Regions from separate parts of the Aliikangiella aequoris genome, predicted to be linked through region 3. Evidence: predicted binding sites of a transcription regulator. Region 3 holds the regulator's gene; each other region holds the start of a gene.
What was found. The regulator PhoB, encoded in region 3, activates phosphate uptake and scavenging genes when phosphate is short. The targets are predictions, from matches to a motif close to TGTCATANNNNTGTCANA.

Region 1 (4,908 bases), 210 kb from region 3:
CCCACATAGTCGAAGTTTTACTAGCAGCCTCACCTTTCACCGAAAAAGTCACCGGTGCTTCTCGCGTTAAACCGTGAGTATATTCTCGCCCGCTCATGGCGTCGTAGGTTTGAAACGGAATGTGATACCAAGGTCTAATCGCATTTTCGCAAATATCCCAGTCAACTTTATCAGGGCGATTGACATTACCCGCTAAAACATATTCATAAACTAACCAAGCATATTCATTTGCGAGTTCTTGTTTCACTTCTAATGAAGTTGCGGGCTCAAACAAGACATCAAATTTTGATGCGCGCCAAGGCTGTTGAGCGCTATCGTCGATCGCTTGGGTTGGATAATTATCGGAAAGTTTAAATATTGGGCCATCCCAGTCGGCGGGGGGCACATTAGACAGAGTTTGACCCTGCCACATTGCAGGAAAGCGAGGATCTTGCCAATAGCTTGGATAAATATTAGTACAGGTATTAAGTCTATTTATTTGCTCGCTGCTCGGCTTTTCTACGTCAGCATTCGCGGCGCTTTTGTTTGCGCTTTTGTGATCACATGCGGCAACCACGACTAGCATCACTAGCCCAATAATTCGCCGTCCATATTGATGAGTTAAACTGGGTCGCTGAAACCAACTACCGATTTTTAACATAACTTATTCCCTGTCGTTTTGAATGTATATTGACCAAGCCTAACAAGACAGCGCTCAAACAGCGGCTTAAATACAACTAATACTTTGCGGCACTTGTTGACAAGACTATTAATAAACCGATTCGTCACAACAGGCTAATAAATATAGATAAATTTTTAGTTTTATCTTTTAATGAGATTGCTTTGAGCTTTGCCTTTAAAACTAGGTTGACGAGCACCTAAACAAGCATAAGGCCAAGTTTTAGGAGGCCTTAGGCTTGTTTTGTATTAAAGATTAGAAAAGGATTAGCCTGCATATTCATGACTTTACTCAAAATCGTGCGCTGCAGCGCTTTTGAATTGTGCGTCCCATGCTACAATCACGGCACAAGCTTAATTTAAAGCCAGCGTAACGCAATATCGCTGTTCGACTATAAAGCAACTTAACTTAAAAAGTACCTTAATATGACTCGAATCAAATTGGTTTTTATTAGTATTTTTATTGCCTTTGCGACTCAATCTGCAGCGGTTAACTTTCCTAACGCTTCTTTTAATGTGCCTTATGCAAATGTTGCAAAACTAGAATCACTGCCGCCAAATCAACAAATCAGCTACGGAAATGATCCGCTGCAGTATGGCATGCTTTGGCTAGCCCCAAAAGCCAGGCCTGAACTAGCGACTATTGTACTTATTCATGGTGGTTGCTGGCTCAATGCTTTTGACATTAAGCACACTTACCCGCTGGCTACAGGGTTAGCTCAGCAAGGTTATAATGTATGGTCTCTTGAATATCGACGAACTGGTGACTCAGGTGGCGGCTGGCCTGGAAGCTTCGAAGATATCATGCACGGAATAGCTCAGTTAGAAAAAATGCCAAGTGAAATAAAGCTAAACCCTAATATTATTTTAATGGGACACTCTGCTGGCGGCCACTTAGCGCTGCTTGCCAGTGCCACTTTAAACCAGTGGCCACTGCAACATATCGATCTAAAAGCCACTATTGGCCTAGCAGCAATTAGCAATATAAAAGATTATTCAAAAGGTAATAACAGTTGCCAAAAAGCGACGCCTCAATTTATGCACGGAAGCTATGATGAAAATCAGTCTGACTACGACCAAGCAAATCCTGCTTTAAAGAATCTACCCAAAAGTACCTACTTATTGCACGGTACTGCAGATAGTATCGTTCCAATAAACCAAGCGGAACTAGCCGGCACCCACCAAGTGATAGTAGAAAAGGCAGGGCACTTTGATTGGATTCACCCCGGTAGCCAAGCATTTGAGCGACTCAAACAACAGTTGCAAGAAATTAATCGATAAGTCAACTTACTCAGGTTGATATATAGAGTTAACCGGTAATGGGGTTTACCGATAATGGGGGTTAACCGGTAATAAGATTAACCGGTAAATTTAAGTTTTAGGCTGCCTTTTAAAACGTTTTGACTGGCTACTTAGCATGTTTTGAATCGGCTTAACTAAATATAAGCCTAGCCCTATCCAAATAAATACAAAACTGAGTAGTTGTTCGGTACCGAGCGGTTCGGCATAGAAATAAGTCGCTAGAAAAAAAGTTAAGCTAGGCGCTAAAAACTGCAAAAAACCAATGCTGTTTAAAGCAATTTTCTTGGCCGCAGCAGCAAACCAAATTAATGGCACCGCAGTTACCACTCCTCCACTGAGTAACAGAATGTCAATATGAGTTGAATGACTAAGAAATATCGCCTGACCTTGCCACCCAAGCCAGCCAATAAATAACAAAGCAAACGGCAACGCAATACAAGTTTCTACAAGCAGTCCATTAAGCGAGTCGATTTGCAGCTGCTTTCGAATAAAGCCATAAAGCGCAAAGCTAGTAGCTAGACTTAGCGCAATCCAAGGAAACTCACCATAATTAATAATTTGATTGCCTACCCCAAGTGTTACCGACAAAACCGCCATCCATTGCAACTTTGTTAGGCGCTCACTTAAAAATACCACCCCCATTAAAATCGACATTATCGGATTAATGAAATACCCCAAGCTGGTCGCTAATATTTGCTCATGAGTAACCGCCCAAGTAAAAATATACCAATTACAAGAAATTAATCCTGTCGTTAAGGCTAACCCTGCAAGCAGCTTTTTATTCGCGATAACTTGTTTTAATTCAACCCGTTTACGCAGCGCCAGCATTAACAGCAAAGTAACCGGTACACACCAAGCAATTCGATGCGCCAAAATTTCATTCGCGGGAACAACTCCAACGGCCTTAAAATAGATAGGCGCCATCCCCCACCAGACAAATGCACCAGTGCCAAAAAGCCAACCACTTAACTCAGATTTTTGTGTCATATACTTCTCAAAATTTACTAATCCGCAAGCCTCAATACAACACTCATGAAGCTGGTGCTGAAGTAAAGAGTTCTATATAGATAAAAAGTTTAGGTGTAAACGCTAGCGTTAAACTTGCGTTTTCTAAAATACTAAAAAGTTATCAGTGAGTCGTTTTGCAAACGCCTTAACCAGCCATATAAGTGCCGGTACCTAAAGCAACCAAAGTACCATCAATACTATGTAGCTCCATCCTAACTACTGCAACTTTGTTGCCGCTACGTAACAACCTAGCTTTGGCATAGAAGGCCTCGCCTCGCCCCGGTCTTACAAAATCAACTCGCAAGTCGATAGTACCAATTTTAGCTAGCTTGCGTTTAATTTCCTGTTCATCTGCCGCTAAGTTTTTACTTAACATTCCGGCTGCGGCCATAGCTCCACCAACCACATCAAGCGCGGTCGCGGTTACTCCACCGTGTAATATGCCCTGAATAAAATTTCCTATTAATTCGGGCTTTTGCGAAAAACTAATTTGACAAGCTAACGGCGAAACCAAATCAAATTTAAACCCAATCAGCTGATGAAAAGGTATTTTGTCTTCAAAAACTTCTTTTAGACGACTCATCAATTGTTCTTGCTTTTGCATTTGCTGACTTGATAAGGGTGCTTCATTCGTTTCACTTGAGCTGTCAGTGTTCGGCTTAGTCTTGGCAGGCTTATCTTGCATAAGTTTCATCTTAATAGAGTGAGTTATAAAAATGACAAAAATTGTCGCTGTAATTTTTGGTTATATTAACAGATAAATTGAAATTCCTACTAAAGCGTCATCTAAAAGTCATTTTTCAATCGCATACTTTATTAAACTAAGAGGGCAAATAATGACTAATAAACCAATTCAGTTTAAGCGCCAATGTCAGTCTTTATTTATATCAGACATTCACTTAGGTCACAAAGAAACTCAAGTTGAAACGCTCACTAGCTTATTAAAGACGCTGCAACCACAAAACCTGTTTCTGCTTGGTGACATTGTTGATCTTTGGGAATTTAAAAGCGGCATTCGATGGCCGCCTAGCCATACACAGCTAATTAAAACTATCTTAAAAATGGCCAAGCAAGGAACTCATGTATTTTATATTCCAGGCAATCATGATGCCGCATTGCGCAAATTTAATCGTTATGCCTTTCGCAATATATTGGTAGTTAAAGAGTATATTTATACCAACAAGCAAGGTAAAAAGCTTTTATTATTACATGGCGACCGCTTTGACGTGAAAATACGCTTAAATCGCTTCTATGGTTGGTTAGGCGATAAAGCTTACGATTCGCTCTTGTGGCTTAACCGACATTATAACCTCACGAGAGAAAAGTTAAATTATCCCTATTGGTCACTATCGAGTTTCCTTAAGGAAAACCTAACACGTGCTAAAAGTGCCATTGATTCATTTGCTTACGCCGCAATCGAGTATGCTCACCAAAAAGGTTGCCAAGGCGTCATTAGCGGACATATTCACCACCCCGAAATTAGAACCATCAAAGGAATAGAGTATTATAACGATGGTGACTGGCTAGAAAACAACTCGGCTTTAATAGAAGGCTTTGACGGACAAATCGAGCTCATTAAGATCCCTTCTAGAAAACATATAAATAAAAATATTCAAGCCTACCCTTTAGGTGTCGCCCACAGAAAAAGCGCTTAACTATGCCGGCGAACTTTAAAAATTAGTGGCTTAGCAAAGCCAGCTAAAAATTTACTATTAGAGCTAAAGTTTTACTGTTAGATATCGCTCAGCTCCTCTAAAATAGCAGCTTAGTTTAAGCCAAGGAGCGAGCTAATGGTAACGGTGTATGGTGATATAATTTCTGGCAATTGTTATAAAGTTTACCTAACAAGCCAATTACTCAATATTCCGATTCGCTGGAAGTGCATCGATATATTAAAGGGTGAAGCAGCGGCTGACGATTTCATTAGCAAAAACCCTAGCG
Region 2 (4,908 bases), 850 kb from region 3:
TTAAAGTACACATGCGCAAAGTGCCATTAGCTGACGATGTAGATCCTAATGCCATTGCTAGAGGTACACCGGGTTTTTCTGGTGCCGATCTAGCCAACTTAGTAAATGAAGCTGCGCTATTTGCAGCAAAAGCAAACTGCCGAACTGTTAATCAAGAGTTTTTTGAGAAAGCGAAAGATAAAATCTTAATGGGTAGTGAGCGCCGTTCCATGGTGATGGATGAAGACGAAAAGTTAAACACCGCGTGGCATGAAGCTGGTCATGCAATCGTCGGACGTTTAGTGCCAAGTCACGATCCGGTATATAAAGTGTCAATTATTCCTCGAGGACGTGCTTTAGGGGTAACAATGTATTTACCTGAGCGCGACCGCTTTAGTTATAGTAAAGAGTACTTGGAAAGCCAATTAAGTTCTTTATACGGCGGGCGTATTGCTGAAGAAATGTTGAATGGGCCAGATAAAGTAACCACTGGTGCTTCGAATGATATTCAACGTGCTACTGAAATTGCGCGTAACATGATTACCCAGTGGGGCTTTTCTGAAAAACTTGGACCGTTAACTTACGCAGAAGATGAAGGTGAAGTGTTCCTAGGTCGCTCAGTGACTCAAACTAAACATGTATCTGACGGCACGGCTAAAGTGATTGACCAAGAAATTAAAGATCTTATCGCTAAGAACTATCAGCGAGCTGAAAGGCTGTTGAAAGAAAATGCCGACAAGTTAGAAATAATGGCCAATGCATTGATGAAGTATGAAACTATTGATGCGAAGCAAATTGATGACATTATGAATAATAGAGAGCCAAGACCACCGGAAGGCTGGGACGATAATGGCGATAGTGGAACACCAGCGGCAAAAGAGCCAAAGGCTAAAGTTGTTGAAGAAGAAAAGGGCACTATTGGTGGGCCAGCTGCGCAACAATAAGCTTTAATTATTGAGTTAACCAAGGGCATCTTTTTAGGTGCCCTTATTCGTTAGCACTAAGTAAATTGTGATGGTCGTAATCGGTTTAGGAAATACGAATGAATTTAGAGCAAGCAAGGCGAGAATATATTCAGTCTGGACTTAGTCGAGAGCAGTTACTCGCCGACCCTAATGAGCAGCTTAAATTATGGCTAGAACAAGCGGCAGAGGTCGATTTAGTTGATGCTACCGCAATGACTTTAGCGACGGTTAACGCGCAAGGGCAGCCTAGCCAGCGGGTAGTTTTGTTAAAAAAACTAGATGCAGAAGGATTAGTTTTTTTTACAAACTACCAAAGTCGCAAGGCTAAAGATATTAGCGAAAACCCGAAAGTTAGCGCTAACTTCGCGTGGCTGCCTTTAGAGAGGCAAGTAAAGATTGAAGGTGTCGCAACTAAAATTTCTCCAGCGGAGTCTTTAAAGTATTTCTTATCTCGACCCAAGGCTAGTCAAGTCGCTGCTTGGGCGTCTAACCAAAGCCAATCCATTCCATCAAGAGCATTTTTAATGACTGCTTTTGAGCGTATGAAACAAAAGTTTGCTGAAGGTGAAATTCCTCTGCCCGATTTTTGGGGGGGGTACAGAATTAAACCTAGTGAGTTTGAATTTTGGCAAGGTGGCGGAGCTCGGTTACATGACCGCTTTAGATACTCACAAAATGCTGGCTCGCAACCCGACAGTCAATGGCAAGTTGAACGACTAGCGCCTTAGAAGCAAAGTCCATTTGGCTCCTCGTATTGCCTTTTAGCCGTTAACTGTAAATGTTATGCCCGTAATACAAAATTAGACAGTCATGTTACAAAATACAAAATTAGACAGTCATATAAATATTCGCATTTTAAATTGCTACACTAAGCTGTTTAAGTATTATGCGAATCATCATGTATTTGTTAAAAAAGGGTTTAATTTTTGAAAGGTCCGCTGAGTTATCTCTAAAACCCAAACCAGAAGCAGCCAAAATACCCACGAGTGTGGGGATTTAAATGTTGCTTTGTGAGTGAAGTCGCTTTTGAAGTTATCCAGTACTAAACAGTTTTTCTAATTGCCGAGTTCCTTGAATCCACTGTTGCTCGAGTTGCTCAACCTTCGCTTTTATTGCATTAATGCCTCCCACAAAGCGGCCATAGTTTCGACCATAATGCTGTATTTGGCTCAGCCAATGTGACTGGTTTATATTGAGCTGTGTAAGTACTGATTGAATGTTCGCAGGCAGTGCTGCTTTGTCGGGGTAGACAATTGCTTTACCGGTCCACTCCACTAGTGCTATATAGTCCTTAAGCTTAAAGTTTAACTTGCGCTCTTTTACCTGACCGGCTATCGCGGCAACCGCTTGATTAAGTTGTTCCGTGGTCATCGACTCAACGCGATGTTTAATACTGGTATGGTCGCTTTCTGGTAGCGACTTGGCAATGCCGGCTCTTATTGGGTTTAAGTCAACATAAGCCATACAAGCAAGCGCAGCCGACTCATCTAACAGCGCTTGTGAAGTAAAGCGCGACTCCCAAAAGTGGCCTTTACAGCCATCCTCTAAATTAGCCAGCCGAGCTAGTGGTTCATTTAAGCGTCGCATTAACCATGAAATATCTCCTAATCGTTTGCGGTAAGTGGCAAGCAGCTCATCATCATTGGCAATGGCCTGCAAGCGTAATTGGCGCTGTAATTGAAATTGTGGCTTGTCTAACTTACCAGGAAAAGCTCGTAACCAGCGCTCAGCGACTTCTCGATTTGACCACTGCTGAGGCGCTTTGGGGTTAGAGTAAACCACTAGGTGATAATGGTTGCTCATTACAGCATAAGAGTAGACTTCGATGGCAAACACCTTAGCCAGCTCAAGAATACGATTTTCTATCCAGAGACGACGGTGCTCAAAGCTTATGCCGGTTTCTTTATCAAACCCACACAAAAAAGTGCGTCTTACACAGCGGCTGATTAAATGATAATAACCGGGCGTTTCAGGATCAATTTGGTCTTTTCTGGGAATGGCCATGATTCGTCCTTGAGCATTGGATAGAAGAGCATTGTTGCAGAAAATATTTAACGCTTGAATAAGCAATACTTGATAAAAAGGTTAAGAGATTGGCGCTTGGGAATGTAGGAAATTGACAGTAAGGTGACTGTCCGCAAATGAATTTTTTTGACTAGCGATTGAGGGTAGATCTTGCGACAATTTGGTCAAACCGTTAGATTATTGCGCTATTGCAACATATTGACGGCTACATGGCTTGTCATTTAGATGTCATAATTACACTTGATTTAATTCGAAAGAATTTGCTTTTAATCTATACTTATCAAATAGTTAAACTAATAGGTAGGGGCAAGTTCTGGCTAGTTTAAGGCTATGTAGAAATATGACAGTTTTATGACATCGCTCTCATAACTGGACTATCTTGGCGCTAGCCCTTAAAATTCGCACCTCAAATATGACATAGAGTGATCCTTATGAATCCAATATTAGACTTATTTGCTAGCTCACCGATGAAACCAATGCAAACGCACATGCTAAAGGTTCAAGAGTGTGTTGGTAAGCTACCTGAATTCTTTGAAGCAGTTTTTGAACAAGACTGGGATAAAGTAGATACATTACAAAAAGGCATTCGTGCTTTAGAAAATGAAGCTGATGAGTTAAAAAAGGAATTACGCTTACACCTTCCAAAAGGTTTGTTTATGCCGGTTGAAAGGACTGACTTGCTAGCTTTGTTGTCTTCGCAAGATAAAATTGCCAATAAAGCTAAAGATATTGCAGGCTTAATAACTGGAAGAAAAATGGTATTTCCGGATGCTATCAGAGAAGACCTTCGTGATTATTTAAGCCGTGGAATTGATGCTTCGTTACAAGCGAGTAAAGCGATTCAACAGTTAGACGAGTTATTGGAAACAGGTTTTAAAGGTCGCGAAGTTAAAATCGCTGAAGAAATGATTGTCGTTTTAGACGAAATCGAAAACGATGTCGATGTTTTGCAAATTAAACTAAGACGCAAACTTTTCGCATTAGAAGAGTCGCTTCCCGCAGTCAATGTTATCTTTATGTATAAAGTCTTAGACTGGATGGGTGACTTGGCAGATACATCACAGCAAGTTGGCGCTCGTTTAGAGCTACTACTAGCACGTTAGTTTTCCTGATAAGAGAGAATAACAATGGAAATTAGTAGCTTTTTTCAAGAATATCAAATGATTTTAATTTCATTAGCTGCCATGTTCGGTGTGTTAATGGCATTTGGCATTGGCGCTAACGATGTCGCGAATGCTATGGGTACCTCGGTTGGTTCTAAAGCCTTAACGATCAAGCAAGCAATAATTGTTGCGATGATCTTTGAGTTTGCCGGGGCTTTCTTAGCGGGCGGAGAAGTAACTTCTACTATCCGTAAAGGCATTATCGATTCTGGAGCAATGGTTAATACGCCAGAGTTGTTGGTGTTTGGTATGATGGCCTCGTTACTCGCGGCTGGTATTTGGCTTATTGTAGCAACGTATTTTGGTTGGCCTGTTTCTACCACTCACTCTATTGTCGGTGCTATTGTTGGCTTTGCCGCAGTGGGCATTGGTATGGAAGTGGTTATGTGGGGTAAAGTTGGCTCTATCGTCGCCAGTTGGGTGGTGTCGCCACTACTCTCGGGTACGATTGCTTTTATGCTATTTACCAGTGTTCAAAAGTTAATTTTAGATACTGAAGACCCGCTTAAAAATGCGAAAAAATACGTTCCTTTTTATATGTTTTTAGCTGGCTTTATGATCGCGCTGGTTACCTTATTTAAGGGCTTGAAGCACGTAGGCATTAAATTTGATTCAATTACTTCTATTTTAATAGCAGCCGGTTTTGGTTTAGCGGTTTTACTCGCTGGTAAGTTTTTTATCAATCGTCAAAAAGCGGTTGATACAGACCAGTCAAGTTATGCTAACGTGGAAAAGGTTTTTGCTGTATTAATGGTTGTCACTGCATGTGGTATGGC
Region 3 (4,908 bases):
CTCTGCTCCGGTGGCTAAGGCGCCGTCTAGATTGGACTCCCACTGAATGTTATGACTTAAATCTCCGTCTTCTGCATCGCTCGCTGTAGCCGCAAAAGTGACGTTACTTTCGGTTGTGAAAGCGGTATTAGTTGTTGGCGGGATAATCGTAATAAAGGGCGCATTATTTCCAGCAGGTGGTGGTGTGTTATCACTTGAATCGTCAGTGGTTCCGCCGCCACCGCAACCACTTATTAACAATAATAACGCCGCAAAAAAAACAGCTAAAGCAGTATTAGTTTGAATTAAAGAAGCAAGTTTTGTCATAGTGTTCACCAAATAAAGCCTAAATTAAGAAGCGCACAGGGTTTATCGGTTGAATTCAGATTACTTAACGCGGGATAGTGTTGGAATGTGACCTAGTCGGCCTTTTTATACTTATTTAACACATTTTTGTGACACGCAAACAAATAAAATCGCCGTTTAATATTCGGTTTAAGGTCTAATGTGGTTGACTTTGGACGAGTTAAATAATGAGTTAAATAAGCGGTTATTAGTTAAAAACGGCATCGCAAAATCTTATTATGATATTTGATTGGATTTATTTTTCAGCCTGAAAGTTAAGTAGATTGTAGAGTGTGTGATGTTAAGGAAAGCTGGTCACTGCAGATTTTCCGCGGGTAAGCGCTAAACTTGTCATAATGCTGTCATTTTTCATGGTAAAAATAGCGAATATTCAAAGTTTGATTTGCTTTATATTTTAGATGACAAGATGTAGCGTATTTTTTATGTCATATTAGAAACAAAGCATTTGTAATAAAAAAGTGCAGTATAAGGTGCCCGTTATGGCGAAACAGATATTACTAGTAGAAGACGAACAACCGATAAGAGAAATGCTGCGATTTGCTTTGGAGCGTGAAAACTATAAGGTATTGGAAGCTTCTAATGCCGTTGCCGGTAGAGACGTTCTAGCTCGCCAAAGGCCAGACTTAATTATTGTTGATTGGATGATGCCGGGTGAAGATGGGGTCGAATTCATTAAGCGCTTACGCAAAGACTCAGTACTGAAAGAACTTCCGGTAATCATGTTAACCGCACGCGTTGAAGAGAATGATAAAGTGCGCGGATTAGACTGTGGTGCCGATGACTACTTGACCAAGCCAGTAGGGATGAAGGAGCTGTTGGCAAGAATAAAAGCGTTATTGCGTCGAACTTCGCAGGCTAATGAAGACGACGTATTAGCCGCAGAAGGCCTAGAGTTAAATTTAGCGACTAACCAGTTGAGTATTGATGGAAGTGATGTTCACATTGGTCAAACTGAATTTTCGTTACTTAAATTTTTTGTCGAACACAAGAATCGAGTATACTCGCGCGCTCAGTTGCTAGACTTTGTATGGGGACAAGCGGTATACATTGAAGAGCGCACTGTCGATGTACATGTTTTAAGGTTGAGAAAAATACTCAAACCCTTTGCTAAGGATGGATTAATTAAAACCGTACGTGGCATGGGCTATATGTTCTCCCAGAAAAAGGCTGAATAGCGAGTTTAAGTTAGCTTTATAAATCTAACCGTTAATATACTAAGCGAGAATCAAACCGCATGAACAATGCTTGGACAGTCGAGATTTCCCGCATTTTAGTTTTAGCCGCCGCCGCAATCTTATTTGGAATTGTTTCTGGCTGGTGGGTTGTGGCTATTCTGTTACCTTGTATTATTTATATTTGCTGGATGTTAATCCAAATAAGAGCGCTTGAAAGGTGGATTCGGATAGGAGCTAAACATAGTTTAGCGTTGGATTCGAGCGGTATTTGGCAGCTTATTGTACAAAATATTGTGCATGCTCAGCGAAAAAACAAAGAACGTAAAAAGCGTTTAAGCCAAATGGCTCGCCGGTTTGAAGCGACTATTGCTGCGCTACCTGATGCGACTGTAGTCATTAACCAACACCGAGAAATTGAGCTGACCAATCAGGCGGCCTATGACTTATTGGGAATTCATAAATCCACTGATCTTGGGCAAAGGATTGATAACTTAATTCGAGATCCCCTATTACATCAATTGATCGAATCGCAACAAACTGTGTCTCAAATTGATATGACATCACCAATTGAGCGAGGCAAGTCACTTTCCATTACCTGTGTTGATTTTGGCGAAAATAGAAAACTCGTTACTGCGCGAGATATTAGCCAGAGGTTAGCTGTGCAAAAAATGCGCAAAGCTTTTATCGCCAATGCTTCACATGAATTACGAACGCCATTAACCGTTATTTCTGGTTATCTCGAGTTACTAGAGTCTGAACCTGAGCTAAGCAAGTCAACGCGCACTCAAATTGTTAATGCAAGCAGCCAAGCGACCCGAATGACCCGTATTTTAGATGATTTATTAACTTTGTCTAAACTTGAAGAGAAGGGGTATGACGCCAACTCTGGTGAAGTGGTTGATATGCCAAATCTTATTTTGAAGCTAGTTAGCGATCTAAAGAAAACCTCAGCTTTGGGGAGTTGCGAAATAGCAACAGAAGTTGATGAAAAACTGTATATTAAAGGCGTAGAGGTTGAGCTTTATAGCTTGTTTCAAAACTTGATTAGTAATGCCGTTAAATACTCACCAGAAGGCTCGAGCATTAAAGTTGTGTGGGGTTTAAGTAATGAACAAGAGCTCACACTTGCAGTAATAGATCATGGTGAAGGGGTTGCGCCTGAGCACTTGTCGCGGTTGACTGAACGCTTTTATCGGGTTAATGCGACTCGCTCACGCCAAGTTGGCGGAACGGGCTTGGGGCTTTCTATTGTGAAGCACATTTTAGAGAACCATGGCGGCTATTTACATGTTGAAAGTGAGTTGGGCGAAGGCTCTACTTTTAGTGCCCGTTTTCCTAAAAGCCGATTAATACTGACGGAAAGTTAGTTATGACGCTGTTAGAGGCTATGAGTAGCTAAGTGAAATAAAAAGTTAACTGGTATTTAAATTAAACTTCATTTTGTGGATATTACTATTTTCAACTTGTTTAACAAGTGTTAGGCTGAACACACTGCAATATTGAGTGTTTGACCTCCGTTAGCCTCACTATATCGGCTAAATATTACCTAAAAAGCCCTGATAAACCACTAGTAAAGTGATAAAGCTTTCGCTAGACATCGATATTGTATAAAAATTGATTAGCTTATTGGTAACTAATAGATAATAACTAACTTAAAATAGTGTCTATAAAATCAATAAGCGTTTTAAACTAATTCACATAGTGTGAAATGATTTTGGAGAGAAACATGCAGTCAAACGTTGTCCCGTTAAGTAGTAAAGAACATGCCAATGTTAAGTTGGTATTAAATAAAAGCTTTGAGCATATAAAAGAGCAACATATGGCGCCTGTTATTGTGCATGAAGTGATGAGTGCTGCTTCTGAGTTACCCGTAGTTTTTGTGAAAAATGGAGATACAGGCCAGTTTCTTTTAGTCACTTTGTTTGGGCTTCAAGAGAAAGAAAACTTACTGGTTAAAGACGGACAGTGGGACAGCCCATTTATCCCCGCTGGCTTAACCCATTACCCACTTTCGTTGGTGCCACACCCAGAAGATAAACAGAAATATAGCATGACAATAGATATGGCAAGCAATGCGATTAGTGACGAAGGTGAGGCTATTTTCAACGAAGATGGCTCTGAAAGTGAGCAATTAGCCACTCGAAGACAAGCGCTAGAGAATTATTACAAGTGTGCAATAACCACGCGTGACTTTATTGACACTGTTGTGAAGCTGGAGTTGTTAGACGAGCAAACTTTAAGCTTTGAAGTTGCTGAGCAAAAACGAAGTGTCAACGGAATCTATGTTGTGAATGAGCAGAAGTTAAATGAGTTAAACGATGAGCAATATTTAGATTTAAGGAAAAAAGGCTATATCAACCCGATAATTGCTCATATTATTTCATTAAAACAGGCGCAGCGACTTTTAAATAGAGCTCGTTAACTCTCACTATAGATCCCCTGTTTTAGTCATGGCGCTTGTTTTAGGACAAGCGCCTTTTTGTTTTAGGGGCTACTAAAATGGCTAGTTCTGGGGCTACTTTCGGTAGTTTTTCATCATTCGTTTGTTGTGTGTAATATGTCTGTCATATTGCGTTCATATACTTGTCATACTTCCTACATACCATGAGCGGCGTATGTTAAAACAATCTTATAAAAGACGGGGAATTATATGAAAAACTTAACTCTTGCTGTAACTTTGTTAGCGATATCTGGAAGTGCGCTTGCTGCGGGTCGAGATACTATTAGTGTAGTAGGCTCTTCAACGGTGTATCCATTCTCAACGGTTGTTGCCGAAAGATTTGGTAAAACGACTGACTTTAAAACGCCTAAAATTGAGTCGACCGGTACCGGTGGCGGAATGAAGTTATTTTGTTCTGGCGTTGGCGTCGATACTCCAGATATGTCTAATGCGTCGCGTCGTATGAAAAAAAGCGAATTCGAAATGTGCCAAAAAAATGGTGTCGAAAGTATCACTGAAGTATTAGTTGGCTATGATGGAATTGTTATTGCTAACTCTAAAGCAACAGCCCCAATGGAAATTACGCGTAAAGAAATGTTTCTAGCTCTAGCGAAACAAATTCCAGCGCCTGATGGCAGCGAAACTCTAATTGACAACCCTTATAAAACTTGGAACGAAGTCAATCCCAAGCTACCAGCAACTAAAATTGAAGTGTTAGGGCCTCCACCTACTTCAGGGACTCGAGATGCTTTTGCTGAACTAGTACTAGAAGGCGGTTGTAAGCAGTTTGCATGGATTAAGGCGATAAAAAAGCAAAACAAAAGCAAATATAAGTCAATTTGTCATTCGGTTAGAGAAGATCACGCTTATATTGAAGCGGGAGAAAATGATAATTTAATTGTGCAAAAGCTAGTCGCTAATCCAAAAGCGTTAGGCATATTCGGTTTT

Region 1: ACUR5C_RS00945 (UDP-2,3-diacylglucosamine diphosphatase) is a predicted target of PhoB. The motif match lies at 3,748-3,765, and genes of this name have one in related genera.
Region 2: ACUR5C_RS14355 (TIGR00153 family protein) is a predicted target of PhoB. The motif match lies at 3,309-3,326, and genes of this name have one in related genera.

What each region holds. Positions count from the first base shown of each region.
Region 1 covers NZ_CM132298.1:192,978-197,885, reverse strand. The annotation lists gene ACUR5C_RS00965 (hypothetical protein) at 1-640, opposite strand, end outside; gene ACUR5C_RS00960 (alpha/beta hydrolase family protein) at 1,084-1,938, shown strand; gene rarD (EamA family transporter RarD) at 2,029-2,946, opposite strand; gene ACUR5C_RS00950 (thioesterase family protein) at 3,113-3,652, opposite strand; gene ACUR5C_RS00945 (UDP-2,3-diacylglucosamine diphosphatase) at 3,804-4,622, shown strand; gene ACUR5C_RS00940 (glutathione S-transferase family protein) at 4,758-4,908, shown strand, end outside.
Region 2 covers NZ_CM132298.1:3,300,332-3,305,239, reverse strand. The annotation lists gene ftsH (ATP-dependent zinc metalloprotease FtsH) at 1-923, shown strand, start outside; gene pdxH (pyridoxamine 5'-phosphate oxidase) at 1,022-1,672, shown strand; gene ACUR5C_RS14360 (transposase) at 1,977-2,948, opposite strand; gene ACUR5C_RS14355 (TIGR00153 family protein) at 3,401-4,072, shown strand; gene ACUR5C_RS14350 (inorganic phosphate transporter) at 4,097-4,908, shown strand, end outside.
Region 3 covers NZ_CM132298.1:403,591-408,498, forward strand. The annotation lists gene ACUR5C_RS01815 (fibronectin type III domain-containing protein) at 1-306, opposite strand, end outside; gene phoB (phosphate regulon transcriptional regulator PhoB) at 825-1,520, shown strand; gene phoR (phosphate regulon sensor histidine kinase PhoR) at 1,580-2,887, shown strand; gene ACUR5C_RS01830 (SapC family protein) at 3,247-3,942, shown strand; gene ACUR5C_RS01835 (PstS family phosphate ABC transporter substrate-binding protein) at 4,171-4,908, shown strand, end outside.